Regions from separate parts of the Patulibacter ginsengiterrae genome, predicted to be linked through region 2. Evidence: riboswitches for the same ligand, from Rfam matches in the RefSeq annotation. Region 2 holds a riboswitch; the other holds the start of a gene.

Region 1 (15,414 bases), on a different contig from region 2:
TCGCCCCGCGGTCGGCGGGGCGGGGGCCGCGGGGCCGGGTCGGGCCTAGACCAGTCCGGCGCCGCGGGGGACGCGGATCGTGCCGTCGCGGGCGGTCAGGCGTGCCGCCAGATCGCCGAGGCTCTCGTCGCCGATCCCGACCGCGTCGAGCGCGGCTGGCTCGAAGAGGGTCAGCGTGGCCAGACCCGACGCGTCGCGCAGACGCAGGGCGGCAGCGGCGTGGACCGCGGCGGCGACCCCCAGCGGACCGTCCCAGGCGGAGGCGAGCAGGACGTCGGCGCGGGTCGAGCGGGCGAGCGTCGCCCGTGCGAGCAGGCCGCCGATCCCACCGCTGCGGCCGATCTTGAGCACGACGGCGTCGGCGGCCCCGGAGGCGATCGCTCCCGGTTCGTCGGCAGTCTCGTCCATCGCGACCCGGACCGGAAGTCGATCGCGGATCGTGCGCAGGGCCTCGATCCCGTGGACCGGCTCCTCGACCAGCTCGACGCCGTAGGGGGAGAGGGCGGCGATCACGCTCAGCGCCTCGCCGGTCGACCAGGCGCCGTTGGCGTCCAGGCGCAGCGCGACGTCGGGGCCGATCGCGTCGCGGACGGCGCGCACACGCGCCTCGTCGTCGGGCAGGCCGACCTTCAGCTTGACGGTCTCGAAGCCGGCGTCGGCGGCCTCGCGGGCGTGCTCGGCGGCATCCTCGGGGTCGCCGGCGCCGATCGTGGCGTTGACGGGCACCCAGCGCGACGGCTCCTCGGTCAGCATCGAGGCGACCGAGCGGTCCTCGCGGCGCGAGGCGCGGTCCCAGAGGGCCATGTCGATCGCCGCGAGCGCGTGCGGCACGTCGGTGACCCGGCGGCAGCGCTCGAGCGCGTCGGCGCCGTTGCCGTCCGTCATCTCCCGCAGCGTCCGGCGGCAGCGCTCGAGCGCGTCCCGGCAACGATCGAGCGGGACGCCGTCGTAGGGCTCGAGCGGGGCAGCCTCGCCGCGGCCGATCAGGCCGTCGTCGTCTTCGAGCTCGACCAGCAGCATCCGCCGTTCGGTGACCTCACCCCATGCCGCACGCACCGGCTGCGACAGCCGAAGCGCCACTTCCTGGATCCGCAGCTCCACGCGCCGCAGCGTACGCACCCGCGCTCGCGGGGGTCGCCTGGGTCAGACCGGCCGGTCTGACCGACCCGATCAGGACAGCAGGATTCCCGCCGAGAGCAGCAGGCAGAACAGCAGCTCCAGCTGGCCGGTGCCGGCGAGCGCGCGGTTGAGGGTCGGGCCGTCGACGTGGCTCGAGACCGTCTGGACGAGCCGCAGCGCGATCGGGCTGCTGACCAGCACGATCAGCAGCCACAGCGAGAGGTCGCTGTCGATCGCCCCGACGAGCACGGCGATCACGTAGGCGGCGATCAGCAGACCGGCGTAGAGCTGGCGGGTCCGTTCGCGCCCCAGCCGGACGGCGAGCGTGCGCTTGCCGGCCCGGCGGTCGGTGTCGATGTCGCGGACGTTGTTGACGACGAGCACCGCGGTCGCCATCAGGCCCACCGGCACCGCGAGCGCGAGCGCGGTCGCGTCGAACTCCTCGGCCAGCACGTAGTGCGTGCCGGTCACGGCGACGAGGCCGAAGAAGAGGAAGACGAAGACCTCGCCGAGTCCCTCGTAGCCGTACGGGCGCGGCCCGCCGGTGTAGAGCAGTCCGGCCACGATCGAGGCCGCGCCGATCGCCAGGATCACCCAGCCGACGGTGGCGATCAGGTAGATCCCGCAGATCGTCGCCAGGCCGAAGCTGACCCAGGTCGCGACCAGCACCTGCTGGGGCGGGACGAGGTCGCCGGCGGTCACCCGCAGCGGCCCGAGCCGGTCCTCGGTGTCCGCCCCGCGACGCGCGTCGGAGTAGTCGTTGGAGAGGTTCGCGCCGACCTGGATGAAGAGCGCGCCGAGCAGCGCCGCGAGGAACCCGCCGAGCCGGAACGCGTCTTGGTGGATCGCCAGCGCCGTGCCGACCAGCACCGGGGCGAGGCCGATCGGCAGCGTCCGCGGCCGGGCGGCGAGGATCCAGATCCGGATCGGGCTCGGGCGGGTTCCTGATTCGGTGTGTTCGGCGTGGGTGCTCATCGGCTCGTGACGATCTCGGTGGTCGGGCCTAGGCCCGCTTGGGGAAGCGGCTGAAGTCCGGCTGGCGCTTCTGCTTGTAGGCGTCGCGGCCCTCCTGCGCTTCCTCGCTGCCGTAGAAGAGCAGGTTGGTGTCGTGGGCCAGCTGCTGGAGTCCGGCGTAGCCGTCCTCGGCGGCGTGGAAGCTGGCCTTCAGCAGCCGCAGCGCGAACGGCGAGTTCTGGAGCATCTCGTCGCACCAGGCGACCGTCTCCGCCTCCAGCTGCTCGAGCGGGACGACGGTGTTGACCAGGCCCATCTGGAGGGCCTCCTGCGCGCTGTACTGGCGGCAGAGGAACCAGATCTCCTTGGCCTTCTTCGGACCGACCGCGTCGACCAGGACCGAGGCGCCGAAGCCGCCGTCGAAGCTGCCGACCTTGGGGCCGGTCTGGCCGAAGCGGGCGTTGTCGGCCGCGATCGTCAGGTCGCAGATCAGGTGCAGCACGTGGCCGCCGCCGACCGCGTACCCGGCGACCATCGCCACCACCGGCTTGGGCATCCGGCGGATCTGGACCTGGAGGTCGGTGACGTGGAAGCGCCCGACCGAGGAGCCCGACGGCTGGCGGTCGGGGTTGTCCGGATCGGTGAGGTAGCCGGAGTCGCCGCGGACGCTCTGGTCACCGCCGGAGCAGAAGGCCAGCGGACCCTCGCCGGTCAGGACGACCACGCCGACCGAGGTGTCCTCGCGGGCGCGCTCCATCGCCTGCGAGATCTCGATGATCGTCTGCGGACGGAAGGCGTTGCGGACCTCGGGACGGTCGATCGTGATCTTGGCGATCCCGGCCGGGGCGTCGGACACCTCGTAGCGGATGTCGCTGTAGGTGTCCGCGGTCACACCGCTCGGGGTGCTCCAGGTCGTCTCGGACACGCTGTCTCCTCGGGATCGCTCGGTACGGCTCATGCGCGGGTCTGAGGCTAGATGAAACGCCGGGCGCACCACGTGAGCCGGCTTCCGTAGCCTCCGCGGTCGTGCTCGTCGAGTCCTGGCTCCTGCGTGCCGCCCGGCGGCGTCCCGACCACGAGGCGCTGGTCGGCACGACCTACGCCGCGCTCCTGCGCGAGGTCGACGACCACGCGCGACGGCTGGCGGCGCTCGGCGTCCGGCGCGGCGATCCCGTCGGCGTCGTGCTGCCTCCGGGCCCGGCCTTCGTGGTCACGCTGCACGCGCTGCTGCGGCTCGGCGCGCCCGTCGTCCCGCTCGACCCGCGGTTGCCGGAGGCGGAGCGGGCGCGGCGCCTGCGCGGGGTCTCGGTCGTCGTCGACGGCGGGACCGACCTGACCGAGGTCGCCCCGGACGTCGACGCGCCGCTGCTCGACCGCCACGACCTCGACGCGACGGCGATCATCGTCCACACCAGCGGCACGAGCGGCAGCGCCCGTCCGATTCCGCTGAGCTACGGCAACTGGCTCTGGAGCGCGCTCGGCTCGGCGGCGACGCTCGGCTGCCCGCCCGACGAGCGCTGGCTCTGCGCGCTGCCGCTGAACCACGTCGGCGGCCTCAGCGTGCTGCTGCGGAGCGCGATCGCCGGCACCACCGCGGTCGTTCACGAGGGCTGGGACACCGAGCGGGTGCTGGCCGCCCTCTCCGGTGCGGACGGGCCGGCCCCGACGGTCGTCTCGCTGGTCCCGACGACCCTCCGGCGGCTGCTCGACGCCGGCCTGACCCGGCCGCCGGCATTGCGCTGGGCCCTGCTGGGCGGTGCCGCGATCCCGGCCGGGATGCTGGAGGAGGCCGCCGAGGCGGGAATCCCGGTCGCGCCGACCTACGGCATGAGCGAGACCTGCAGCCAGATCGCGACCCTCGGGCCGCCGCTGTTCTGCACCCGGGTCGCGATCGCGGGGGAGGCGGGGACGCCGGACGCCGCGGTCGGGGCGGTCGGCGAGGTGCTGGTCGCCGGGCCGACCGTCTCGGTCGCGGTCCTCGGCGAGGACGGTTGGCTGCGGACGGGCGACCTCGGACGGCTCGACGCGCGCGGCCACCTCGAGATCGTCGGACGGACCTCGGACACGATCATCAGCGGCGGCGAGAACGTCCTGCCGCTCGAGGTCGAGCGGGTCCTCGAGGCCGACCCGGCGGTCCACGAGGCGGCGGTCTTCGGCCGGCCCGACCCGGAATGGGGGGAGCGGGTCTGCGCGAAGCTGGTCGCCGTCCCGGGAACGACCGTCGACGTCGCCGCGCTGCGGGAGTCGCTCGCGGCCCGGCTGCTCCCGCACCAGCGCCCGCGGGAGATCGAGGTCGTCGCCGGGCTGCCGCACACCGCGTCCGGCAAGCTGCTCCGCCGCGAGCTCTCCTGAGCGGCGCTCTCGGGGGTGCAGCGTCGGGCGTCCCGCGCCAACGTCCGTGCGACGATGGAGGGGTGAGCGCCGAGCCGGATTCCCCGACCCCCGACGACCTCCGGGCCGCCAGCCGTGAGCGCTGGGAGAGCCAGGCGTCGGAGTGGGAGACCCACCGCGTCTGGTTCCAGTCCGGCGTCGAGGCCGTCTCCCACGCGATGATCGAGGCGATCGCCCCGCAGCCCGGTCACGTGGTGCTGGAGGCCGCCGCCGGCGTCGGCGACACCGGCCTGCTCGCCGCCGAGCTGGTCCATCCCGGCGGCAAGGTGATCCTGTCCGACGGCGCCGAGGCGATGGTCGAGGCCGCCAAGCGCCACGCGGCCGAGCGCGGGATCGTCAACGTCGAGGTCACGCCGATGGAGCTGGAGTGGCTCGACATGTCGGCGGCGTCGATCGACGGCCTGCTGGTCCGGTTCGGCTACATGCTCGTGCCGGACCCGGAGAGCGCCCTCCGCGACGGCCGCCGGGTGCTGCGTCCCGGCGGTCGGATCGCGCTTGCCGTCTGGGACGTGCTCGACGACAACCCCTGGTATCGGGTCCCGATGGAGGTCCTGGCCCGCCACGGCCTCGTCGCCCCGTGGCCGCCCGCGCCGGACGAGCCGGGCCCGTACGCGCTCGCCTCCCGCGAGCGGCTCGACGACCTGCTCGGCGCGACCGGCTTCGTGCTGCCGCGGATCGAGCGGGTCGACGTGGTCTTCCGCTCCCCGGACGCCGCCTCCCACCGGACCCGGCTGCTCGCGCTCTCGGGCCGGGCGCGGACTGCGGTCGAGGCACTCGAGGCCGACGCCCGCACGGCGATCGAGGCCGAGATCGACGCCGCGTTGGCGGCCTTCCCGGACCCGGACGGGCCCGAGGGCGCGGTCGCCATCCCCGGCGCCGTGCTGGTGGCCGCGGCGGACGCCTGAGCCGCCGGACGCCGGGTCCGAGCGGGATCCGGGACGCCCGAATGGGATCCCGTACGCGGACCGCGGCTGGACGGGTGTGCGGCGGGCACGCGACCGGAGGGCGGCGAAGGCCCTCGCCCGCATACACTGGGCGCCTATGTTTTACGACGACGACGCAGACCTGACGCTGCTCGACGGCAAGACCGTCGCCATCATCGGGTTCGGCTCCCAGGGCCACGCCCACGCGCAGAACCTCAAGGACTCCGGGGTCAACGTCGTCGTAGGCCTTCGCGAGGGCTCGTCGTCGGTCCAGAAGGCCAAGGACGCCGGCCTCGAGGTGCTCTCGATCGCGGACGCCGCGAGCAAGGGCGACATCGTCCAGATGCTCGTTCCGGACGAGCTCCACCGCGACGTCTGGAACAACGACGTCAAGGACGGCATCGCCGCCGGCAACCTGGTCCTCTTCGGCCACGGCTTCTCCGTCCTCTACGGCGAGGTCGAGCCGCCCGCCGACGTCGACGTCGCGCTCGCCGCCCCGAAGGGCCCGGGCCACCTGGTCCGCCGTCAGTACCAGGAGGGCTCCGGCGTTCCGGGCCTGATCGCCGTCCACCAGGACGCGACCGGCAACGCTAAGGCGCTGACCCTGGCCTACGCCAAGGGCATCGGCTGCACCCGCGGCGGCGTCTTCGAGACGACGTTCAAGGACGAGACCGAGACCGACCTGTTCGGCGAGCAGGCCGTCCTCTGCGGCGGCGCGTCCGCCCTGGTCCAGGCCGGCTTCGAGACGCTGACCGAGGCGGGCTACCCCGCTGAGATGGCGTACTTCGAGTGCCTCCACGAGCTCAAGCTGATCGTGGACCTGATGTACGAGAAGGGTCTCGCCGGGATGCGGTACTCGATCTCGAACACCGCCGAGTACGGCGACCTGACCCGTGGCCCGCGCGTCGTCAACGACAGCGTCAAGGCCGAGATGAAGAAGATCCTGGGCGAGATCCAGGACGGCACCTTCGCTCGCGAGTTCATCGCCGAGAGCCGCGCCGGCAACGAGAACTTCAACCGGCTCCGCGAGGAGCAGGCCAAGACGCAGCTCGAGACCACCGGCAAGGAGCTGCGCAAGCAGATGGACTGGATCGACGACTCGGGCTTCGCCCAGGGCTGAGCGGTTCGTTCGAGGCAGCCGTCTCGCGGCGCCTCGCGGCACCCACCGATCCGGGGCGGGGACCACCTCTGCCCCGCCTCGGCGGTCACCGCGAGGCATCCACGATCCGGCCCCCTCGAACCGAACCGCGCGCGCTGTGATTCGCCTCTGCGCGTTCGCGGCTCGCGCTTGACGGCCCCGCTTCGGCGGGGCCGTTCTCGTTCTAGGTCTTGAGCCCCGCGCTGGGGTTCGTCTCTGGCGTTCGCGGCTCGTAATCGAAGGCCCCGCTTCGGCGGGGCCGTCGTCGTCTCGGGGTGGCCTGAGCGGCTAGAGCAGGGCGAGGGTGTCGGGGGAGAGGAAGAACGGCTCGAGGCGGCGGCGGAAGAAGGCGTCGACGAGGCCGCGCTCGCGGAGCACGGCGAGCGCCGGGGGCCCGAAGCGGAGCGCCTCCTCCAGCAGGTCGTCGCGACCGATCCCGAGATCGTCCAGCAGCTCCCGCAGGCTGATCTCGCCGTACTTGTCGAAGACGAGCGCGACGCCCTCGTCGATCATCGCGCGGACGTGGCCGGTCTCGCGCACGTCGAGCCAGAGCTCGTAGCCGATCACCAGCAGATCCTCGAGGTCGTCCTGCGAGACGATCCCGCGGAAGCTGCTGACGGGGTCGTCGGCGAGCTCGTCGTAGAGCTCGAGCACGGCCTCGGCCAGCGGCCCGCCGGCCGACGCCGAATCGTGGAGCCGCTCGGCTTCGCGCAACAACCGGCGGGCGACGTCCTCGGCCAGCTCGCGCAGCCGGGCGTCGACCTGCCGAGCGCCCCCGGGCGAGACCGCGCCGAGCGCCCGCCGGCCACCGGCCAGCAGCGGAGCGACCCCCGGCACCCGCTCGGACCGCTCGCGGGCGTCGGCCGCCAACCGCTCCAGCAGCCAGGTCAGCCAGCTGACCGCCACCGGACCGGTCATCAGCCGCTCCAGCAGGCGACGCCCCAGCGGCTCCTCGTCGAGCAGCTTGGTCACCAGCGCCGCGACGTGCTCGGGCGGCAGCAGCTCGCCGATCGAGTAGCGATCGTGCGCCGGGTGCTGGTAGAGGCGCGCGGCGACCTCGCCGATGATCTCCGGGATCGAGCCGGGGATCCGGACCATCACCGCGTACTTGGCGGCGACCGCCTGGACCTGCTCGCGGTCGACCACCTCGGCGAGCGTCAGCGACTCCGCTGCCCGCAACGCGTGGTCGATCTCCTCGGCGGCGAGCCGGGCGAACCGCTCGTCGGTCAGCTCGGCCGAGAGGAACGCCACCTGCGCGTCGAGCAGTCGCTGGGCCGTCTCACGCGGGCGGGGGACTCCGTCGTCGCTCATCCCGGCCAATCAAAGCACCCCCGCGTCCAGGTCGTGCGGGAACATGCCGGTGATGGCCGACGACCAGTGGGAGCAGGGCTACGCGAAGACGCCGCTGGCGAAGAAGCTCGGGGTCAAGCCCGGGTTGCGGATCGCGGTGCTCGGCGCCCCCGAGGGATTCGTCGCCCGCGGACTCGGCCCGCTGCCGGAAGGGGCGAGCGTGACCGAACGGCTCGACGGCCCCGCCGACCTCGCGATCAGCTTCGTCGACGAGCAGGCCGTGCTCGAGCAGCAGCTGCCCGCGCTCGCGCAGGCGACCGCACCCGACGGCGCGTTCTGGATCGCGTGGCCGAAGCGGGCGAGCAAGCTCCCGACCGACGTCACCGAGGACCGGATCCGCGACGCGGTGCTGCCGCGCGGACTGGTCGACGTCAAGGTCTGCGCGATCAGCCCGATCTGGTCCGGCCTCAAGATCTGCCTCCGGCGCGAGCTGCGCTGAGGCAGGGCGCGGCGGAGGAGACGACGGGGCCGACCCGCGCCGGTTCGCGCGGAGGCTTCCGCCACGTCCGGTCGGGCCGGTCTCGGTGTCCGCCGCCGTGCCCTACAACCCGTAGAGCGCCCCGTACTTCTCGTTCAGGTACCGCAGCAGCGGCCGCGAGTCGAGTCCGCCGCCGGTCACCTCGGCGAGGATCTCGCCGCCGGTGCGGGTGCGGCCGAAGCGGTGGACGTGCTCGCCGAGCCAGTCGCGCAGCGGCGCCAGGTCCCCGGCCGCGATCCGGGCGTCCAGCTCCGGCAGGGCCTCGTGAGCGGCCTCCCACAGCTGGCCGGCGATGATCGTCCCGAGCGCGTAGGTCGGGAAGTAGCCGAGCTCGCCGTAGGCCCAGTGGATGTCCTGCAGGACGCCGCGGGCATCGTCGGGCACGTCGACCCCGAGCAGCTCCTTCATCCGCCGGTTCCAGGCCTCGGGCAGGTCGTCGACCTCGAGCTTGCCCTCGATCAGGGCGACCTCCAGCTCGAACCGCAGGACCACGTGCAGGCAGTACGTGGCCTCGTCCGCGTCGACCCGGATCAGCGACGGCTCGACGGCGTTGATCGCCTCCAGCAGCCGGTCGACGGAGACGCCCTCCAGCGGCCCCGGGAACAGCTCGACCGCCCGCGGGTGCCAGTGCGACCAGAACTCGCGGGAGCGGCCGACCATGTTCTCCCACAGCCGGCTCTGGGACTCGTGGATGCCGAGCGACGTGCCGGTGCCGACGGTGGTCCGGTCCCAGCGGGCGTCGACCTGGTGCTCGTAGAGCCCGTGGCCGGTCTCGTGGAGCACGCCGAAGAGCCCGATCGCCAGCGTCGACTCGTCCTCCTTGGTGGTGATCCGGATGTCCTCGCGGCCGCCCGAGGTCATGAACGGATGCGCGGCCTCGTCGATCCGCCAGGCGCTGTCGTCGTAGCCGATCGAACGGGCCATCTCGAGCGCGAGCGTGCGCTGGGCGGCGACCGGGAACGGTCCGACCAGCGGCGCCGGAACCGGGCGCTCCGCGATCCCGGCGATCAGCGGGACGAGACCCTCCTGGAGGGTCGCGAAGACGGCCCGGACCTCACGCGTGGTCGCGCCCGGCTCGAACCGCTGGAGCAGCGCGTCGTAGGGATGCTCGACGTCGGGGAAGCAGGCCGCGTAGCGCCGGCAGAGCTCGACGTGGCGGCGCAGGGCCGGGGCGAAGCGCGCGAAGTCGGACGTCTCCTTGGCGGCCTTCCAGGCCCCCTGGGCCTCGACCGACAGCTCGGCGCGCGCGGTCACCAGGTCGCTCGGGACCCGCCGGGCACGCTCATGGTCCTCGCGGACGGCGCGCACCAGGCCGGGATCCTCGCCCGCCGCGAGCGCGGCGTCGAGCAGCTCGGCGAGCGCCGGGTCGGCGGTTCGCTCGTGGGCGAGCCGGTCGATCGTGCCGGCGGCGTTGCCGCGGGCGATCGCCCCACGCTCGGGCATGTACGTCTGCTGGTCCCAGCCGATGATCGACCCCGCGTGGTGCAGGTCGTCCAGCTCGGCGAGATGGGTGCGGAGGGCAGCGATCGGGACGTCGGTCACCGACCCATCCTGCCGCGGACCCCGGACGGTCGCCGGGCCGCCCGCTCAGAAGGCGCGGGACAACGCCTGCACCAGGCCCGGCAGCCGCCCCTCGCCGCGGGCCAGCTCGAGCTGCCGGATCGCCCCGTTCTCGCGCACCAGCGCGTCGATCCCGTCGAGCTCGGCGCGGCACCCCAGGTCGTCGGCGTGCGGTCGCAGGTGCGGCAGCAGCTCGGCGATCCGGTCCGCGACCGGCACCCGGATGCCCTCGGTGGCCACGATCAGCTTGGCGTGGACGCCGTCGCGGGCGGCGACGAAGCGGTTCTCCTCCCAGATCTCCTGCGGCGCGAACGACGCCTCCTCCGCCCACGCCTCGTGCAGCTCCATCCGCGCCAGGCACTGGACGAGCGCGACCAGCGAGGCGGTCGCGTCGAGGTCGGTCTGGGCGTCCATGATCCGGATCTCGAGCGTGCCCAGGCGCGGCTGCATCCGCACGTCCCACCAGAGGTAGGTCGAGTCCGGGAACGCCTCGCAGTCGACCAGCAGGTCGACCGCGGCCACCCACTCGGCGTAGGACTCGAAGCGGCGGGGGATGCCGACCCGCGGAAAGGCCTGGAAGAGCGGCGTACGGGCCGAGGCGAGGCCGGTGTCGCGGCCCTGCCAGAACGGCGAGTTGGCCGAGAGCGCCAGCAGCAGCGGCAGGTGGACGCGCATCCGGTTGAAGATCTGGACGGCGGAGTCGGCGTCGGGCAACGCCACGTGCACGTGCAGCGCGAAGGTCGGCTCGCGCCGGGCGAGCTCGCGCATCGAGCCGTAGACCTCGGCCTGCCGCTCGCCGCCGCCGACGGCCGTCTCGCGCCAGATCGCGAACGGGTGGGTGCCGGACGAGGCGACGGTCAGGTCGAGCGGCTCGCAGGTCTCGCGGAGCGCCGTGCGCAGCTTCCGCAGCTCGCCGACGGCGGTCGCGACGGTCTGGTGGATCCCGGTCTCGATCTCGATCGCGGCGGCGTGGGTCTCGGGCGAGACCTGCGCGCGGACCGCCTCGGGCAGCCGGGGGAGGACCTCGTCGGCCGCCTGCGCCAGCGCCCAGTCGCCCGGCGAGAGCAGCATCACCTCCTCCTCGACGCCGACGGTGAACGGGGCGGAGCCGCGATGCTCCGGCCACGCCGACCACGAGCCCGCGGCCGTGTCGTCCTTGCGCACGCCGCCGCTCATGAGCGCACCCACGTGTCCTTGGCGCCGCCGCCGCGCGACGAGTTCACGACCATCTCACCGTCGTCGAGCGCGAACCGGGTCAACGCGCCGGGCAGGGTGCGCCAGCCGCCGCGGCCGTCGGCGAGCACGAACGGCCGCAGGTCGACGTGCCGCGGCAGCAGCCGGCCGTCGATCGCGGTCGGGTGGGTCGAGAGCACGACCGCCTCCTGCGCGATCCAGGCCGCCGGATCGGTGCGCACGGCGTCGGTGACCGCGCGCAGCGCCGCGCGATCGGCCTGCGGACCGATCGTCACGCCCTCGCCGCCCTGGCCGTCGCGGGGCTTGAAGACGAGCTGGTCGGCCCGGTCGATCGCGGCCTCGCGCTGCCGCGGATCCTCGAGGTCGTACCCGGCCAGCCCGGAGAGGATCGGCGGCTCCCCGCAGAAGAACCGGATCAGGCCGTCGACGTAGGGGTAGACCGCCTTGTCGCCCGCGATCGCGGCGCCGGGTCCGTTCATCAGGCCGAGGGTGCCCGCGCGCAGCGGACCCAGCAGCAGCTCGCCGACGGTGCTGAGCCGGCCGTCCTTGCCGCGGAGGCTGGTGTCGTCCGTCCTCCGGTAGACCGCCGAGACCGGGGCCCCGCCGTCTCGCAAGAGGAGCCGGTCGCCGCGTGTCCGCAGCTCGTCGGGCAGGACGAGCGGGACCCCCATCAGCCCGGCGAGCTGCTGGTGCTCCCACCAGGCGGTGTTCGCCGGGCCGTCGGAGAGCAGCACCGCCGCACCGGGGTCGGCGCCGGCGGGGGTGGTGTTGCGGAGCGCGGTCAGCAGCGCGGGCCCGAGCTCGTCGTGGAGCGAGCGGACGTCGGCGGGCACGCCGATCGCCGCGTCGACCGCGGTGCGGGCTGCCAACAGGTACGCCAGCCCGGACGGGGTCCGGCAGTTGTCCTCGAGCACCCGGAAGCTGCCCGTGGCGTCGCGCACCAGGTCGGGTCCCGTGATCGCGATCCGCACGCCGGCGGCGAGCGTCGGGCCGTCGAGGTCGGCCTCGGCGGCGGGGGAGCGCTCGACGACCGACGCCGGGACGATCCCCGCGTCGATCGAGCGGCGCTCGCCGTGGACGTCGGCGACGAACGCGTCGAGCGCGCGGGCACGTTGGGCCAGTCCCCGTTCCAGCCGTCGCCACTCGTCGGCCTCGATCACCCGCGGCACCGGATCGACGGCGAACCGCTCGGCGTCCTCGCCGAAGCTGATCCCGAGCCGGTCGATCTCCGCGGCGACCCGCTCGACCGCGTCCGGCAGACCGATCCGGTCGAGCGCGTGCAGCGCCGCGGCGTGGGAGTGGCGGAGCACGCCGTTCGCGTCGACCGCCTCGTCCCACGCGTCGGGGGCGCGCGCATCCGGTGCGTAGCGGGGGAGGGAACGGAGGGGCATGACGTCACCCGTGCCCGTTCTGGGGCCGCGGTACGCCTTGCGTGGCCGTTCGTTGCGTCCGCCGCGGCGCGCGTCGTTCAGCGGGCGATCCGCGCGTCCCGTGCGGCGGCGACGAGACCGCGGAACAGGCCCAGCTGTCGCGGGTCGGCGACCAGCGACTCGGCGTGCCACTGGACGCCGACCAGGAACGAGCGATCGCTCGCCTCGACCGCCTCGATCACGCCGTCCGGCGCCCAGGCGACGACCCGCAGACCACGGCCGAGCTCGCGGATCGCCTGGTGGTGGAACGAGTTGACGTCGAGCACGGACGGTCCCTCGTCCGACGCCAGGCCGGTCAGCTCGGCCACCAGCGAATCGCCGTCGACGGTCACGTCGTGGCTGGTCCGCGTGCCGGGCGTGGTCTGCCGGTGATCGACGGGCGACGGCCGTTCGCTCGGCAGGTCCTGCCAGAGCGTGCCGCCGCGCGTGACGTTGACCAGCTGCATCCCGCGGCAGATCGCCAGGATCGGCATGCCGCGCTGCTCGGCGGCACGGACGAGGTCGCACTCGGCGCGATCGGCCTCGCGCTCGACCGGGCCGAGCTGCGGGTGCGGGTCGGCGCCGTAGAGCGCGGGATCGACGTCCGGCCCACCGGAGACGAGCAACGCGTCGAGCCGGTCGAGCAGCGCGGCCCCGCCGAGGCTCATCGGCGGCAGGACGACGGGGACGCCACCCGCGGCGGTGACCGCATCGGGGTAGTCCATGCCGAGCGAGAGCTTGCGCTGCGGCGGCTCCGACTCGGGCGCGGGGATCGTGCGCTCGGGCGTGAACAGCTCCGCGGTGGTGATGCCGACGAGAACGGGATCGGACACATGTTGCAACCTACCCGGGCGGGTGCTGCGCCCCGCTCCGCCGGGATTTGCGGCCGCCGGCGCGTGTCCGTCCGGTGCACCCGGCCCGGGTTCGCCGAGAACCTGGTCGGTGCTTCGCTAGACTGCTGCCTTGCCGCCGCGACTGGCGTCTGCACCGGGGTGGAATCGACCACCAGGGAGCGGCGGCATCGAACACCGCCGCGCGCCTGGGCACCGACATCCCTCCTGAACACCGAGGAGCAGCATGACCGGACCCAGCACGAACAACGCCGCTACGGCGATCACCCTTCCCGACGAGCTCAAGCCGGCCGACGGCCGCTTCGGCTGCGGCCCGTCGAAGGTGCGTCCCGAGCAGATCACGGCGCTCGCCGAGCGTGGCGCGGCCCTGATGGGCACGTCGCACCGCCAGGCGCCCGTGAAGAACCTCGTCGGCCGCGTCCGCACCGGCCTCCGGGAGCTCTTCCAGCTGCCCGAGGGCTACGAGGTCGCGCTCGGCAACGGCGGCGCGACCGCCTTCTGGGACGCCGCCGCCTTCGGCCTCGTCCGCGACCGTGCGCTGCACCTGACCTACGGCGAGTTCTCGTCGAAGTTCGCCAGCGCGACCAAGGGCGCGCCGTTCCTCGGCGACCCGACCGTCGTCTCGGCCGATCCCGGCGCCGCGCCCGACCCGGTCGCCGCGGCCGCCGTCCTCCAGCAGGACGAGGTCGAGCCGGTCGACGCGATCGCCTGGGCCCACAACGAGACCTCGACCGGCGTGATGGTCCCGGTCCAGCGGGTCGGCAGCGGCGACCAGCTGGTCCTGATCGACGCGACCTCGGGAGCCGGCGGCCTGCCGCTGAACGCCGCCGACGCCGACGCGTACTACTTCGCCCCGCAGAAGTGCTTCGCCTCCGACGGCGGGCTCTGGCTCGCGCTGCTGAGCCCGGCGGCGCAGGAGCGGATCGAGCAGATCGCCGCGAGCGACCGCTGGATCCCGGACTTCCTCTCGCTGAAGACGGCGCTGGACAACTCGAAGAAGGACCAGACGTACAACACCCCTGCGGTGGCGACGCTGTTCCTGCTCGCCGAGCAGATCGACTGGTTCAACGAGAACGGCGGGCTCGACTTCGCCGTCGGCCGCACGACGGCCTCCTCGAGCCACCTCTACGCGTGGGCCGAGAAGACGTCCTACACGACGCCGTTCGTCGCCGCCCCTGCGAATCGCTCGCTGGTCGTCAGCACGATCGACTTCGACGACAGCGTCGACGCGGCCGCGGTCGCCAAGACCCTGCGCGCCAACGGCGTCGTCGACGTCGAGCCGTACCGCAAGCTCGGTCGCAACCAGCTGCGGGTCGCGACGTTCCCGGCCGTCGACCCCGCCGACGTCCAGCAGCTGACCGCATCCATCGACTACGTCGTCGAGCGGCTTCCCGCCGCCTGACCCAAGGAACCGACACATGACCCGCACGCCCAAGGTCCTCGTCAAGGAGAAGGTCGGCCCGTCCGGGATCGACGCCCTCCGCGACGCCGGTTTCGAAGTCGACCTCGGCATCGACTGGGACGACGACACGTTCCTGTCCAAGCTGCCGGAGTACGACGGCGTCCTGATCCGCTCGGCGACCAAGTTCACGCCCGAGCTGCTGGCCGCCGCCACCAACCTCAAGGTCGTCGGCCGCGCCGGCGTCGGCGTCGACAACGTCGACATCGAGGCCGCCACCAAGCGCGGCATCATCGTCGTCAACGCGCCGCAGTCCAACGTCGTCACCGCCGCCGAGCACACGGTCGCGCTGATGATGGCGCTGGCCCGCAACATCCCGCAGGCCAACGCGTCGATGCACCAGGGCAAGTGGGAGCGCTCGAAGTTCTCCGGCGTCGAGCTGTACGGCAAGACGATCGGGATCATCGGCTTCGGCCGGATCGGGCAGCTCGTCGCCGAGCGTGCCCAGGGGCTCGCGATGCGCGTCCTGGCGTACGACCCCTACGTCGCGGCCGAGCGCTACAAGGAGCTGGGCGTCGAGAAGGCCGCCGACAGCGACGAGATCTACGCGCAGGCCGACTTCATCACCATCCACCTGCCGAAGACGCC
Region 2 (15,414 bases):
CACGCGATGGCCGAGCAGCAGGCGGCGCAGTCGGCGGCCCGCAGCGCGCAGGTCGGCAGCGGCGACCGGGCGGAGAAGATCCGCACCTACAACTTCGGCGAGGGCCGGGTCACCGACCACCGGATCAAGCTCACGAAGTACGCGCTCGAATCGATCCTCGAGGGCGAGCTGGAGGAGTTCACCGGCGGGCTCCAGGCCGACGAGAAGCGCCGGCTGCTCGAGCAGCTGGCGACCGCGGAGTCGTGACCAAGCCGCGGGTCGGGGCGACGATCCGGCGGCTGACCGCGCGGTTCGAGGAAGCGGGCATCGACTCCCCGCGGCTGGACGCCGAGCTGCTGGTCGCGCACGTCCTCGAGCAGACCCGCGCGCAGCTGTTCCTGTCGCCGGACCACCCGCTGACGGACGCCCAGGCGCGGAAGCTCGACGACCTCGAGCGGCGCCGCGCCGACGAGCGCGAGTCGGTCGCCCACCTGCTCGGGGTCCGTGGCTTCCGCTACCTCGACCTGGAGGTCGACCGGCGGGTCCTGATCCCGCGGCCGGAGACCGAGCTGCTGGTCGAGGTCGGCCTCGAGCTGCCCGACGGCGCGACGGTGATCGACGTCGGCACCGGCAGCGGCGCGATCGCGCTCGCGCTCGCCCACGAGCGGCCGGACCTGGTCGTCCACGCGACCGACATCTCCGCCGACGCGCTCGACGTCGCCCGCGCCAACGCCGCACGGCTCGGCCTCGCGGTCCGCTTCCACGAGGGCGACCTGCTGGCCGGGCTGGGGGAGACGCTGGGCCGCGGGACGCCCGCGGCCCCCGGCTTCCTCGCGGTCCTCTCGAACCCGCCGTACATCCCTGAGTCCGACCGCGCGACGCTGCCGCCGGAGGTCGTCCGGCACGATCCGGGCCTGGCCCTGTTCGGCGGTGAGGACGGGCTCGACGTCGTCCGCCGACTGCTGCCCGCCGCACGCGACGCGGGTGCCGACCTGATCGCGATCGAGGTCGGGGAGGGCCAGCCGCCGGCGACGGTCGCGCTCGCCCACGAGCACGGCTTCGTCCGGACCGAGGTCCGCGACGACCTGGCCGGGATCGGACGGGTCGTCGTCGGGCGCCCCGCGTCCGCGGCCGACCCCGACGTCGACGGCGCGTCCGGGGCGACCGGCTCCGCGGGGGCCTGAGGTGCTCGGCGGGGCGGAGGACGTGCTGCCGCTGTCGCCCGAGGCGATCGCGCAGCTGACCACGGTCACCGCCGCTGGCGGGATCGGGCTGTTCCCGGCCGAGACCGTCTATGGGCTCGCGGCCGATCCGCGCCACCCCGACGCCGTCCGTCGGATCGCGACCCTCAAGCGGCGGGATCCGGCGAAGCCGTCGTCGGTCCTGTTCTGGTCGCTCGCCGACGTGCTCGATCTGCTCGGCGGCGACGGCGTGCCGGAGGTCGTCCTCGACGCCCTGCGGGCGCTGCTCCCGGGGCCGGTGGGCGTGCTGGTGCCGAACCCGGCCGGGCGCTATCCGGTCGCGGTCGGCGCGGACCGGGGCACGCTCGGGGTGCGGGTGCCGCGGCTCGCGGTGCCGGTGCTCGCACCGCCGGTCGTCCAGACCAGCGCGAACCTGGCCGGGGAGCCGGCCCCGTCCCGGATCGACGCCGTCCCGGCCGCGATCCGGGCCGGCTGCGAGGTCGAGCTCGACGGTGGGCAACGGCCCGGCACCGCCTCGACGATCGTGGACCTGCGCGGCCTGCCCGACGATCGCTCGGGCGGGTGGCGGATCGTGCGCGAGGGCGCCGTGCCCGCCGCGGCGATCGCCGCGGCCCTGGGCGCCTGAGCGTGGCGCGGACCGGTTTCGCACGGCCGCCCGGGCACGCCCGACCTCGGCCCGACACCGTACGATCCGGGTATGCGGATCGCCGTCGCCTCCGACCACGCCGGGTTCACGCTCAAGGAGCACGTCAAGACGACGTTGCGGAGCCAGGGTCACGAGGTGATCGACGCCGGCACGACGTCGGCCGAGTCGACCGACTACCCGCAGTACGCGGCCAAGGCGGCGCGCCTGGTCGCGGCCGGGGACGCCGAGCGCGGCGTGCTCGTCTGCGGCTCGGGCAACGGCGTCACGATCACGGCCAACAAGATCGACGGGATCCGCGCCGTCAACGCGCACGACGCCGACGAGGCGACGATGGCGCGGCGCCACAACGGGATCAACGTCCTCGGTCTCTCGGAGGCGCGGATCGACGGGGTCACGGCCGACGCGATCGTCTCCGCCTTCCTCGCCACCGAGTTCGACGGGGGACGCCACGAGCGCCGCGTCGACGAGATCGCCGACGTCGAGCGGGGCGGCGCGGGCACGCCGCCCGCCGCCTGATCGCCGCGGCAGCCTGATCACGGCTGCTGCCCGCCGCGCCGGGATCCGCCGGCCGGGTCGCGGGCCGCGCGCGGTGCTTCCGGTGTCGACCACGATCGCGGTTCGCCGTTGGTGCCACCCGCGCGGCGTGGTCGGGGCCGATCGGTAGGATTGGCGGCGTCGTAACTGGCGCCACGGGTGGAACGGACCACCGGGAAGCGACACCGCTGGATCGCAGTTTGCCGCGCGCCTGGGCACCGAACCGTTTGCACGTTCTCGAGGAGACGCCCGTGTCCGACCTGCCCGCAGATTTCTTCAACGCCTCGTTGGCCGAGGTCGATCCCGAGGTGGCCGAAGCGGTCACCGCCGAGCTCCACCGCCAGCAGCAGACGCTCGAGATGATCGCGTCGGAGAACTTCGTGCCGCAGGCGGTCCTGGAGTGCCAGGGCTCGGTCCTGACCAACAAGTACGCCGAGGGCTACCCGGGCCGTCGCTACTACGGCGGCTGCGAGTACGTCGACATCGTCGAGCAGCTGGCGATCGACCGCGCCAAGGAGCTGTTCGGGGCGGAGCACGCCAACGTCCAGCCGCACGCCGGCGCCCAGGCCAACAACGCCGTCTACCACGCGCTGCTCCAGCCGGGCGACCGGATCATGGGCCTCTCGCTGGCCCACGGTGGCCACCTCAGCCACGGGATGAAGCTGAACGTCTCGGGGCGGCTCTACGAGATCGTCGCCTACGAGGTCGACCGCGAGACCTCCCGGATCGACATGGACGAGGTGGCGCGGATCGCCCGCGAGACGCGGCCGAAGATGATCGTCGCCGGCTGGTCGGCCTACTCGCGGCAGCTCGACTTCCCGCGCTTCCGCGAGATCGCCGACGAGGTCGGCGCGCTGCTCTTCGTCGACATGGCCCACTTCGCCGGCCTGGTCGCCGCCGGCCTGCACCCGTCGCCGGTGCCCTACGCCGACGTCGTCTCGACCACCGTCCACAAGACCCTCGGTGGCCCGCGGTCGGGGATCATCCTCTGCCGTGCCGAGCACCAGAAGAAGATCGACCAGGCCGTCTTCCCCGGTCAGCAGGGCGGTCCGCTGGAGCACGTGATCGCGGCCAAGGCGGTCGCGCTGAAGATCGCCGCGAGCGAGGAGTTCCGCGAGCGCCAGCAGCGGACGATCGACGGCGCCCGCGTGCTCGCCGGCGAGTTGCTCGAGGCCGGAGGCGGCCTCAACGTCCTGACCGGCGGGACCGACGTGCACCTGGTGCTCGTCGACCTGCGCGAGAGCGAGCTCAACGGCCAGCAGGCCGAGGACCGCCTGCACGAGGTCGGGATCACCGTCAACCGCAACGCGATCCCGTTCGACCCGCGCCCGCCGATGGTCACCAGCGGCCTGCGCGTCGGCACCTCGGCGCTCGCCACCCGCGGCCTGACGGTCGACGCCTTCCGCGAGGTCGGCAAGGTCATCGCCACCGCCCTGGCGGCGACCGAGGACGAGTTCCAGGCGGCCCGCGTCGAGCTGGCCGCGCGGGTCCGCGCCGTCGCCGACCAATACCCGCTCTACACCCAGCTGGGCTGATATCACGCGCTCGATCACCTTCGGGGCAACCGCCGTGCGTTCTAGGCTTCGAGGCCGATGAACTGGCGTGACCCCTTCGTGGGGCTGCTGATCGCCTTCGCGGTGACGGCCCTCCTGACGCCGCTCGTCGCTCGGTTCGCCCGGGCGGTCGGCGCCGTCGACCAGCCTCGCGGCCGCGGCGTCGCGAGCGGGGGGACCCCGTTGCTCGGCGGGATCGCGATCGCGATCGGCGTCGGGGCCGGGGTCCTGCTGGTGATGCCGGACTCGGCCGCCTGGCAGGACAAGCTCCACTCGGTGCTGCTCGGCGGGCTGGCGATCGTGATCGTCGGCGCGGCCGACGACCGCTTCGACCTGCACCCGCTGGCGAAGCTGGCGGGACAGGCGGCCTCGGCGATGATCCCGGTCTCCCAGGGGCTGGTGGTCGAGAACATCACGCTCCCGTTCCTGGGGGCGATCCACCTCGGCGACTTCGCCTCGGTCCTGACGGTGCTCGGCTTCGTGGTCGTGATGAACGTCGTCAACCTGTCCGACGGGATCGACGGGCTGGCCGCCGGCGTCTGCGCGATCGCGGCGGTCGCCCTGGCGATCGTGGCGTGGGACCTGGGGACCAAGCACGCGGCGCTGCTGGCGGCCGTCACCTGCGGGGCCTCGATCGGGTTCCTGGTCCACAACTTCCATCCGGCGACGGTCTTCATGGGGGACACCGGCGCGAACCTGCTCGGCTACCTGCTGGCGGCCGTCGCGATCGAGGGCTCGGTCAAGACGACCGCGGTCCCGGCGCTCGTGTTCCCGCTGCTGATCCTGGCGCTGCCGTTCCTCGACACCACCTTCGTGGTGGTGAAGCGGCTGCGGATGGGCCGGTTGCCGTGGTCGGCGGACCAGAACCACTTCCACCACCGGCTCGGGCGGCTCGGCTTCAGCCAACGGCGCTCGGTGCTGTACCTCTACGCCTGGACGGCGGCGCTCGCGAGCCTCGCCGTCGCGCTGCGGTTCGTGCCGTACAGCGACGACCACGGCCACTTCAACCCGCTCTGGACGTCGGTCCTGGCCGTGATCGTGCTGATCGTGCTGGCGGTCAGCGTCTACCTGGTCTTCGTGCTCGAGATCGTCAAGCTGCGCCGGATCGACGCGCTGCGCCTGCGGCGGATCCGGCCCGACGCGACCGACGCCGAGATCGACGCCGACGTGACCCGCGCCCTGGTCACCGGCGAGATCGACGCGATCACCGGCGAGCACTCCGCGATCGTCGCCCGCGACGAGCGCCGCTAGCCGCGGATCCGCGGCGCGATCGGCTCAGGCGGTCGTGACCCGCGGGTCGGGCCGACCGTAGATCGTCCGCAGCCAGGCGCTCGACAGCGCCTCGACCAGCTCGGCGGTCGAGTAGGCCGACTCCTGCACGAACTGCTGGTAGAAGGTCCGCTCGACGCCCCAGACGAGCGCGAACGCCGTCGGGCCGGGGGGATAGTCGGGCGCGTTGCCGGCCGCCTGCTCGGCGATGATCCGCTGCTCGGTGGCGTCGATGAAGCGTCCGATCAGCCCGCGCCAGTGCTCGGCGACCTCGCGCTCGTAGGTGCCGACCTCGACGATCGCGCGCAGCAGGGGCCCGTGCTGGGTGAAGAGGTTCGAGATGTTCTCGATCGCGGTTCGCAGGACGTCCTGGCGGACGCCGGTCGCCGACCACCAGACGTCGGCCGCCGCGTAGAGCTGGTCGGCGACGGTCACCGTCAGCCGCTCGAGCACCTCGCGCTTGTCACGGAAGTAGAAGTAGAACGAGGTCCGCGAGATCCCGGCCCGGCCGGCCAGCCGCTCGACGTTGAGGTCGCCGTAGGTCTCGCCCTCGGTCAGCAGCTCTTCCATCGCCTGCAGGACGTCGGCCTGGACCCGGGCACGCTTGCTGGTGCTCTCGGCGTTGCGGGGAGTCGGGGGCACCGAGCGAGCCTAGCGCGTCACCGAGCGCCGATCGCCGGCTCGCGTGGCTGCGGCGGCGAGTCGTGGCAGCAGGTGTAAGGGCGGTCGAACTCGATATACCTAGGGCGTGCAGCAATGGATCTGTGAGCCCTGCGGGTTCATCTACGACCCGGCCGAAGGCGACCCCGACGGCGGCATTCCGCCCGGAACTGCCTTCGAGGACATCCCCGACGGCTGGTGCTGCCCGGTCTGCGGCGCGCGCAAGCGCGAGTTCGTTCCGTTCGATTAGGACCGACCAAGACCGCAGGTCTCCGTAGACGGGGCTGTGGCTGCGGGCGTCGGCTGCTTGCCGGCCGCGCCGGCTCGGCCTACGTGTACCTCACACGCAACTGGGGGAGCCTCGTCGGCCCGTTAGGATGCTTTAGGTGCTGGAGAAGATCCTGCTCCTGGCGGGGCTGCTCCTCGTTGCCGGCCTCGCGGCCTCGTTGTTCGCCGGCCGACTACGTGTTCCAGCGCTGGTCGTCTTCCTGCTGCTGGGGATGGTCGCGGGGACCGACGCGCTCAACATCGTCGAGATCCGCGACGTCACGCTGATCCGCGACATCGGGCTCGTCGCGCTGGTCCTGATCCTCTTCGAGGGCGGCCTGGCCTCGGGCGTCCGCGAGATCCGTCCGGTGATCGTCCCGGCGGCGTTGCTCTCCACGCTCGGCGTCCTGATCACGACGGTCGTGGTCGGCGCGATCACCTACGCGGTCTTCGACGTCTCGTTCGACGAGGGCCTGCTGCTCGGGGCGATCGTCGCCTCGACCGACGGCGCGGCGATCTTCGCCCTGCTCCGCGGCTCGACGCTGCGACGGCGGTTGGCGCGGACCCTCGAGGGGGAGGCCGGGATGAACGACCCGGTCACGGCGCTGCTGGTGATCGGGTTGATCGCCCTCCAGCAGGAGCCGGGCTACACGGTCCTGGACATCTTCACCCACATGATCCAGGAGCTGGCCGTCGACGCGGTGGTCGGCAGCCTGATCGGCCTGCTCGCCGTCCAGGCGTTCAAGCGGGCCCGGCTGGCGAGCGAGGGGCTGTACCCGGTCGCCTCGCTGGCGACGGCGATCCTCGCCTACGCGGTCGCGGCCAACCTCCACGGCTCGGGTCTGCTGTCGGCCTACCTCGCCGGCCTGATGCTGGGGTCGGCGACGATCCACGGCAAGCGCTCGATCATGGCCTTCCACGACGGGATCGCCTGGGTCGCCCAGCTGGGCATGTTCCTCGCGCTGGGGCTGCTGGTCTCGCCGCACGCGCTGCCCGGGGTCTGGGTCAAGGCGCTCGTGATCACCGCCGCGCTGCTGCTGCTCGCCCGCCCGCTGGCGGTCTTCCTGATCCTGACCCCGCTGAGGTTCTCGCGCAACGAGCAGATCGCGATCTCGTGGGCGGGCCTGAAGGGGGCGGTCCCGATCGTCTTCGCGACCTTCCCGGTGATCGCCCACATCCCGCGGGCGGAGGAGTACCTGGCGATCGTCTTCTTCGTCGTGCTGCTGACGACCATCCTCCAGGGGGTCACCTTCGAGGGGATCGCGCAGCGGCTGCGGGTGACGACGACCCGCCCGGCGATCGACCGGCCGCTGGTCGAGGTGATGGCCGTGCGCGAGCTGGGGGCGGAGGTCGTCGAGGTCCGGGCGCGCCAGGGCGACGCGATGGTCGGAGCCCGGGTCAAGGACCTGGGCCTGCCCCGGGACGCGCTGGTGAGCGTGCTCGTCCGCGGCGACGAGGCGCTGCTCCCGCGCGGATCGACCCGACTCGAGGTCGATGACCGTCTCCACCTGATGGTCCGTCGCGAGGTCGCCGGCCAGATCCCGTCGCTGGTCGAGCGCTGGCGCGAGGGCCCGGTCGGCCCCGCGGTGCGGCCGACCCGGCGCTACGTCTCGATCGCGCCGATCTTCCGGACCGGCCCGTGGGACGAGCGAGACGGCGATGCGAGCGACCCGCGGACGGTCGGCGGGCTCGAGATCGTCGAGCGGCTGCGGATCCGGCGCGATCGGCCGGGGACGCTGCTGGTGCTCTCCGACGGCCGCTACGCGGTCTCGGGAGCGATCGTGATCGTCGGCTCGCGCCAGGCGGTCCAGCAGCAGGCGCGACGGCGGCTCGAACGGGCGAACGACGACGCCGACGCGGGCTGGTGGCAGGAAGTCATCGGCGCCTGCGCGGCCTGACCGGACCGCTTCCGGACGAGTCGTGGGCAGGAATCCGGGGGTCGCCGTCGACGGCCTTCGGGGCTCGCCGTCGCCGGTCGAGCGTCCGCCCGGCCGATGACTGTCTGTGCGCCATGTTTGTGACGCAGCGCACGAGCGATGATGCGAGCTAGCACAACCCCTCGTACGCCCCCGTACGAACGGGGAATCCTGGCCTTGGGGCGTGCTGGCACGGGCGCCGAGCTTGCTATAAGGTCCGTCCCGTCGCCGCCCCTTCCGACCCCGTCGCTGCCGACGGAGCCGTGAGGGTCTCTTCGCATTGCTCCTCGCCTTCGGGCGGCGTGCGACGCGGCGTTCCGCTCCCATGACGTTGTTTCCACACGACCCCTGCGAGATCCGTTTTGCCGGCTCCAAAGCAACCACCTGCGCGTGGTGCAGTGGCGGGCATGACGATCGTGACCGCGATGATTCTCGGTCTGGCGATCTGCGGGGGAATCGGGGCGCTCGTCGGGGCCGTCGGTCTGGGCTTGATCGTGGGGGCGTTCGTCGGCTTGGCCGGGGGAACGGCCGCGGTCATCGTTCGGTTCCGGGACCTGTAGTCCCGGTGGAGGGTTGAACGACATGCGCTACCTCGACGTCTTCGTCGTCCTTCTCTGCCTGCCGGTCGCGCTGCTCCTCGGAGCGCCGGCCGCCGGCTGCATCATCGCCACCGTCGTCTGGACCATCCAGCGGATCGTGGCCATCCAGATCGAGCGTCGGGCGATGGCTCAGGAAGACGCGCGTACCGCGCTGAAGCTGAACTTCGCCGGCCTGATGATCCGCGTCTGGCTGATCTGCCTCGCGATCGTCATCTGTGGCGTCGCGATCAGTCGGCCCGACGGTGCCGCCGCCGCGGCGACGATGCTCGCCGCGTTCACGGTCTACATCACCGTCACGCTCGTATCCCGCACCCTCGACAGGAAGTCTGTCCACGCATGAACTCCCGCGCGAAGGCCCTGATCGGCCTAGGGCTGTACCTCGTACTGATCGTCGCAACCGTCTTCATCTTCGGCTTCAGCCGGATTGAAGATTCGCCGTTCAAGCCCGAGAACGAGTTCAAGCTCGACACGTGGGTCGACCTCGGCTTCATGTCGATCAACAAGGCCGTCATGTACCTGCTGATCGCGGGCATCCTGACGGTCGGCACGATGGTCTTCATCGCCAACCGGATGCAGGCGAAGCCGAACCGCGTGCAGACGATCGTCGAGATCCTCTTCACGACGATGCGCGACAACATCACCGGCGCGAACATGGACAACAAGCTCGCCGCGAAGTGGTTCCCCTTCATCGGCACGCTGTTCCTGTTCATCTGGTTCTCGAACCTGATCGGCTACCTGCCGCTGCCGACCAACACCGAGCACACGTTCAACGTGCTCGGCGTCGACGTCCCGAGCTTCGCGCTGTTCGCCGCCACGGCGAACCTCTCGGTGCCGCTCGTGCTGGCGATCATCGTGTTCGTGTTCTACACGGCGGAGGGCATCCGGGCGAAGGGCTTCTTCGGCTACTTCAAGAGCCTCGTCCCGGCCGGCGTCCACGGCCCGATGGCCGCGTTCATCTGGGTCCTCGAGCTGATGTCGAACTTCATGCGCCTGATCTCGCTCTCGGTGCGTCTGTTCGCGAACATCCTCGCCGGCCACCTCATCATCTTGTTCATGAGCGGCGGCCTCGCCGTCCTGCTCGGACTCGAAGTGGTCGGGGTCATCGCCCTGCCCGCCGGCATCCTGCTCTACCTCTTCGAGGTTGGGCTGGTCGCCACCCTGCAGGCCTTCATCTTCGCCACCCTCACGGCCATCTATCTCGGTGGCGCAGTGGCCGAGTCCCACTGAGTAACTAAAGGAGCAATACCGTGGACCTGACGATCATCACGCAGCTTGCCGCCGTCGACGACGGCTCCGACGCGGGCAAGGCCATCGCGCTCGCCCTCGGTGGCGGTCTTGGTGCCGCCGGCGCCGGCATCGGCATCGGGTACCTCTTCGGCAGCGTCGTGCAGGCGCTCGTGCGCCAGCCGGAGCTGAAGGACGAGATCACCAGCATCCAGTGGCTGGGCTTCGCCCTGACGGAGGCCGTGTTCTTCTACGGCCTCGTCGCGGGCCTCCTGGCCTTCTTCCTCTAGGCCGACATGAGCACGCTCCTGCACACCACCGCGCTTGCCGCGGCCGAAGGGGGGGACAGCGGAGGAAGCTTCCTCGTGTCCCCGACCACCGGGACGATGATCTGGACCTTGCTGGTCTTCGTCATCGCCTGGGTCATCCTGGCCAAGGTGGCGTTCCCGAAGATCTCCGAGGCGCTGGACAAGCGCCAGGCCATGATCACGGAGACGATCGACGCCGCGGAGCGCAACCAGAAGGAAGCGGAGAAGCTGGCCGCCGAGACCCGTGAGCACCTGCTCGCCGCGCGTTCGCAGGCCGAGGAGATCCTCGTCCGCGCCCGCAAGTCGGCAGAGGCTCACGAGACGGAGGCCCGTTCGGCCGCCAAGGTCCAGGGCGAGGAGATCCTCTCCCAGGCCCGGAACGACATTGCGGCGGAGACCCGTCGAGCGATCAGTGAGATCCGCTCGGAGGTCGCCGACCTCACGATCCTGGCCACCACCAAGGTCACCGGCAAGACGCTCGACACGGACGACCAGCGTCGTCTCGTCGAGGAAGCGCTCGATGGCCTCGACTTCTCCGCGCTGAGCGGCGACGGGCGGAGGTAGCCCCAGATGGACCAGATCTCCCGCGTATACGCTCGGTCGCTGTTCGAGGTCGCCGTCGATCGCGACGCCGTCGACCGCGTCCGTGAGCAGATCGGGCAGCTCGCCGAGGGGCTCGACGCGAGTCGTGACCTGCAGCTGTTCCTGTTCTCGCCGCAATTCTCCTCCGCGGAGAAGCGCGACGGGCTGCGTCGGGCGATCGAGGGCGCTGACCCGATCGTCGAGAACCTGCTCGACGTGCTGGTCGACAACGGCCGTCTGCAGCTCCTGCCCGAGGTTCGTCGTGCGTTCGACGAGCTGTATGACGATCTGCATCGGGTGCTGCCCGTGCGGATCACCACCGCGGTCCCCCTGGACGAGGCGACGACCGCCCGGATCGGGGAAGAGGTCGGTCGGGGAACCGGTCGCGAAGTGCAGCTCACCGCCGAGGTCGATCCCGACCTCGTCGGGGGCATCGTGCTGCGCGTCGGCAACTCGATCCTCGACGCCTCGATCCGCCAACGTCTCGAAAACCTGCGTCGACAGGTGGCGACGGCGTAGTCGCCGTCGCTGATCGCTACTTCCGTAGGAGTCCTGCACCCATGCAGATCAAGCCCGATGAGATCACCAGCATCCTCAAGAGCCGCATCGAGGGGCTCGACGCCGGCACGGCGTCACTGACCGAGGTCGGAACGGTGCTGTCGGTCGCCGACGGCATCGCCCGCATCCACGGCCTCGACAACGCCGGCTCGTTCGAGATGCTCGAACTTCCGCACGGCGTCACCGGCCTGGCACTGAACCTCGATTCCGACAACGTCGGCGCCGTGCTGTTCGGTGATTGGCAGCGGATCGTCGAGGGCGACACCGTCAAGCGCACCGGCAAGCAGCTCGAGATCCCGGTCGGCGAGGCATTGCTCGGCCGGATCGTGTCGCCGCTCGGCGTGCCGCTGGACGGCAAGGGGCCGATCGCGACGACCGAGACCCGCCCGCTGGAGTTCAAGGCTCCGGGCATCATCTCGCGTAAGCCGGTCACCGAGCCGCTGCAGACCGGCATCAAGGCGATCGACGCCATGATCCCGATCGGCCGTGGCCAGCGCGAGCTGATCATCGGCGACCGCCAGACGGGCAAGACGTCCGTGGCGATCGACACGATCATCAACAACAAGGCGTCGGGCGTCATCTCCGTCTACGTCGCGATCGGGCAGCGCATGGCGTCGGTCGTGCAGATCGCGCAGACGCTCGCCGAGAACGGCGCGCTCGACTCGACGATCATCGTCGCCGCGTCGGCCGACGAGGCCGCTCCGATCAAGTTCATCGCCCCCTACGCCGGGGCCGCGATGGCGGAGCACTTCCTCTACAACGGTGGCCACACCCTGGCCGTCTACGACGACCTCACCAAGCACGCGTTCGCGTACCGGCAGATGTCCCTGCTGCTGCGTCGTCCGCCGGGCCGTGAGGCGTACCCGGGCGACGTGTTCTACCTGCACTCGCGCCTGCTGGAGCGCTCGGTCAAGCTGTCCGACAAGCTCGGTGGCGGTTCGATGACGGCGCTGCCGATCATCGAGACGCAGGCCGGCGACGTCTCGGCGTACATCCCGACCAACGTGATCTCGATCACCGACGGTCAGATCTTCCTCGAGCCGAAGCTGTTCTACGCGGGCGTTCGCCCGGCGATCAACGTCGGCATCTCGGTCTCGCGCGTCGGTTCGTCGGCGCAGACGAAGCCGATGAAGAAGGTCCAGGGCGGCCTGAAGCTGGCGCTCTCGCAGTTCCGTGAGCTCGAGGCGTTCGCGCAGTTCGGCTCCGACCTCGACGCCGACACCCGCGCGACGCTGTCGCGTGGCGAGCGGCTCGTGAAGACGCTGAACCAGGGCGAGCGGTCCCCGCTGCCCGTCGAGGACCAGGTCGTGCAGATCTTCGCTGCGACCAACGGCTACCTCGATCGCGTCACCACCGACCGCGTCGAGGAGTACCTGACGCGGCTGACCGAGGCCGCCCACGGCTCGCTCGGTCCCGTGCGCGAGAAGATCGCGGGCGGCGACTGGTCGGACGAGACGCAGGCCGCGGTCAAGCAGTTCGTCGCCGACTTCACCGAGCAGGACTTCGGGTACGAGCTCGACGAAGACGGCGAGCTGCTCGAGCCCGCGACCGTCTGATGAACCCCGGCCCTTCGACCCAGGAGCTCCTGAGCCATGGCGCAGAGTGACGTCAAGATCCGGATCGCTTCGGTCCAGAACATCCGCAAGATCACGCGGGCCATGGAGATGGTCTCGGCCGCGCGCCTGCGCAAGGCCGAGGAGCGCGCAGCGTCGCTGCGTCCGTACGCCGACGCCCTGCGCCGGATGACCCGTCAGGCCGCTGCGGCGGCCGGCGCGGGTGAGCTCCAGGCGCAGCCGGTGCTGCGGACGCACGACGAGGAGCGCGTCGTCGGGCTGCTGCTGGTCACGGCCGACCGCGGCCTGGCCGGTGCCTTCAACTCGCAGATCCTGCGCGCCGGTCTGAACCGTGCCGCGGAGCTCGAGGCCGAGGGCAAGGAGGTCCGTTACTGGGCCACCGGCCGTCGCGGTGTCTCCTCGCTGACCTTCCGCAACAAGCCGATCGACGGTGAGTACACGGGCTTCACGGACGCGCCGGCACACGCCGACGCGAGCCGCGTCGCCGTGGATCTCGTCGGCTCGTTCGTCGACGAGAAGATCGACCGCGTCGAGGTCATCTACAACAGCTATGTCTCGCCGCTGGTCCAGGAGGTCAAGCGCGAGACCCTGCTGCCGCTGGCCGCGGCGAGCGTCGTCGGTGACGACGAGGTCGCGGACGAGCCGGAGGCCGAGGCCACCGGTGGCGCGAAGGCGATGGTCGAGTACGAGCCCGACGATCCGGCCGAGCTGCTTGCCGAGCTGGTTCCCGAGTTCGTGCAGATCTCGCTGCTCCGCGCGCTGCTGGAGTCGGCAGCGTCCGAGCACGGTGCGCGTATGACGGCGATGAGCAGCGCGTCGGAGAACGCCGCGGAGGTCATCGAGACGTTGACGCTGGCGATGAACCGTGCGCGCCAGGCGGAGATCACCCAAGAGATCATGGAAGTCGTTGCGGGCGCCGAGGCATTGAACTGATGCCTGCCATCAACCCCCAACACCACGCCCGCAATTTCGAGAAGAGGAACTGATGGAAGCCGCAACCGCGACCAACACCGGTCGGATCGAGCAGATCCAGGGCGTCGTCATCGAGGCGGTGTTCCCGGAGAAGCTGCCCGAGATCAACTACGCGATCGAGACCACGCTGCCTGACGGCACGCGCCTGGTGCTCGAGGTGCAGCAGCACCTCGGCGACAACCGCGTCCGCGCCGTGGCGATGGACTCGACCGACGGCCTGGCCCGTGGGGTCGAGGTCCGCGACCTCGGCGGCCCGATCAGCGTCCCCGTCGGCAAGGCCGTCCTCGGCCGGATCTTCAACGTCCTCGGCGAGACCATCGACGACGGCCCGGAGCTCGGCGAGCACGAGACCTGGGGCATCCACCGTCCGGCGCCGAAGGTCGAGGACCTGACGCCGACGACCGAGATGTTCGAGACCGGCATCAAGGTCATCGACCTGCTGGCCCCGTACGCCAAGGGCGGCAAGATCGGCCTGTTCGGCGGCGCCGGCGTCGGCAAGACCGTCCTGATCCAGGAGCTCATCAACAACCTCGCCCAGGAGCACGGCGGCCTGTCGGCCTTCTGCGGCGTCGGCGAGCGCTCGCGTGAGGGCACCGACCTCTACCTCGAGATGGAGGAGTCGGGCGTCCTGGACAAGACGATGCTCGTCTTCGGCCAGATGAACGAGCCGCCCGGAGCCCGCATGCGCGTGGCCCTGACGGGTCTGACGATGGCGGAGTACTTCCGTGAGCAGGGCGGCCAGGACGTGCTGCTCTTCATCGACAACATCTTCCGCTTCGTCCAGGCCGGCTCCGAGGTCTCGGCGCTGCTCGGTCGTATGCCGTCGCAGGTCGGCTACCAGCCGACCCTCGAGTCGGAGATGGGTCAGCTCCAGGAGCGGATCACGTCGACCCGCCAGGGCTCGGTCACCTCGGTGCAGGCCGTGTACGTGCCGGCGGACGACCTGACCGACCCGGCTCCGGCCTCGGTGTTCGCGCACCTGAACGCCACGACCTCGCTGTCGCGTGCGATCTCGGAGAAGGGCATCTACCCGGCCGTCGATCCGCTCGACTCGACGTCGACGATCCTCAAGCCCGAGGTCGTCGGCCAGGAGCACTACGACGTCGCCAACCGGGTGAAGGAGGTCCTCCAGCGCTACAAGGAGCTGCAGGACATCATCGCCATCCTCGGTATCGACGAGCTCGGCGAAGAGGACAAGATCCTCGTGCAGCGCGCCCGCAAGATCGAGCGTTTCCTGTCGCAGCCGTTCCACGTCGCCGAGCAGTTCACCGGCGCCCCGGGCCAGTACGTGCCGATCGCCGAGACGGTTCGCTCCTTCAAGGAGCTGCTCGAGGGCAAGCACGACGACCTGCCCGAGTCCGCGTTCCTCCTGAAGGGCTCGATCGACGACGTCGTCGCTGCCGCCAAGAAGGGCTGATCGAGGTGGCCTACACGCCGTTCCGCACCGACGTCCTCACCCCTGAGGGCGAGCTGTTCGCCGGCGAGGTGCAGCAGGTCTCCACCCGCACGGTGTCGGGCGAGATCGGCATCCTCGCCAAGCACGCCCCGCTGCTGGGCCGGCTCGAACCGGC

The links. Region 2 has a riboswitch for ZMP and ZTP ahead of ACVUH9_RS11350 (serine hydroxymethyltransferase). Riboswitches for the same ligand answer to the same signal wherever they lie in the genome.
Region 1: another riboswitch for ZMP and ZTP. It lies ahead of serC (phosphoserine transaminase); the one in region 2 lies ahead of ACVUH9_RS11350 (serine hydroxymethyltransferase).

The regions. Positions count from the first base shown of each region.
Region 1 is NZ_JBWDOG010000001.1:25,733-41,146, reverse strand. It holds gene ACVUH9_RS00165 (mandelate racemase/muconate lactonizing enzyme family protein) at 46-1,101, opposite strand; gene ACVUH9_RS00160 (1,4-dihydroxy-2-naphthoate polyprenyltransferase) at 1,171-2,094, opposite strand; gene menB (1,4-dihydroxy-2-naphthoyl-CoA synthase) at 2,123-3,031, opposite strand; gene ACVUH9_RS00150 (class I adenylate-forming enzyme family protein) at 3,100-4,425, shown strand; gene ACVUH9_RS00145 (class I SAM-dependent methyltransferase) at 4,488-5,369, shown strand; gene ilvC (ketol-acid reductoisomerase) at 5,506-6,507, shown strand; gene ACVUH9_RS00135 (hypothetical protein) at 6,814-7,836, opposite strand; gene ACVUH9_RS00130 (DUF3052 domain-containing protein) at 7,889-8,314, shown strand; gene ACVUH9_RS00125 (carboxypeptidase M32) at 8,417-9,895, opposite strand; gene ACVUH9_RS00120 (carboxylate-amine ligase) at 9,941-11,089, opposite strand; gene ACVUH9_RS00115 (circularly permuted type 2 ATP-grasp protein) at 11,086-12,498, opposite strand; gene ACVUH9_RS00110 (gamma-glutamyl-gamma-aminobutyrate hydrolase family protein) at 12,576-13,349, opposite strand; ZMP/ZTP riboswitch at 13,478-13,568, shown strand; gene serC (phosphoserine transaminase) at 13,594-14,769, shown strand; gene serA (phosphoglycerate dehydrogenase) at 14,786-15,414, shown strand, end outside.
Region 2 is NZ_JBWDOG010000006.1:217,101-232,514, reverse strand. It holds gene prfA (peptide chain release factor 1) at 1-246, shown strand, start outside; gene prmC (peptide chain release factor N(5)-glutamine methyltransferase) at 243-1,163, shown strand; gene ACVUH9_RS11360 (L-threonylcarbamoyladenylate synthase) at 1,165-1,806, shown strand; gene rpiB (ribose 5-phosphate isomerase B) at 1,879-2,343, shown strand; ZMP/ZTP riboswitch at 2,495-2,585, shown strand; gene ACVUH9_RS11350 (serine hydroxymethyltransferase) at 2,613-3,896, shown strand; gene ACVUH9_RS11345 (glycosyltransferase family 4 protein) at 3,954-5,165, shown strand; gene ACVUH9_RS11340 (TetR/AcrR family transcriptional regulator) at 5,190-5,825, opposite strand; gene ACVUH9_RS11335 (rubredoxin) at 5,932-6,093, shown strand; gene ACVUH9_RS11330 (potassium/proton antiporter) at 6,230-8,008, shown strand; gene ACVUH9_RS11325 (hypothetical protein) at 8,434-8,586, shown strand; gene ACVUH9_RS11320 (hypothetical protein) at 8,609-8,965, shown strand; gene atpB (F0F1 ATP synthase subunit A) at 8,962-9,852, shown strand; gene ACVUH9_RS11310 (ATP synthase F0 subunit C) at 9,873-10,139, shown strand; gene atpF (F0F1 ATP synthase subunit B) at 10,146-10,721, shown strand; gene atpH (ATP synthase F1 subunit delta) at 10,728-11,258, shown strand; gene atpA (F0F1 ATP synthase subunit alpha) at 11,300-12,853, shown strand; gene atpG (ATP synthase F1 subunit gamma) at 12,890-13,804, shown strand; gene atpD (F0F1 ATP synthase subunit beta) at 13,857-15,260, shown strand; gene atpC (ATP synthase F1 subunit epsilon) at 15,266-15,414, shown strand, end outside.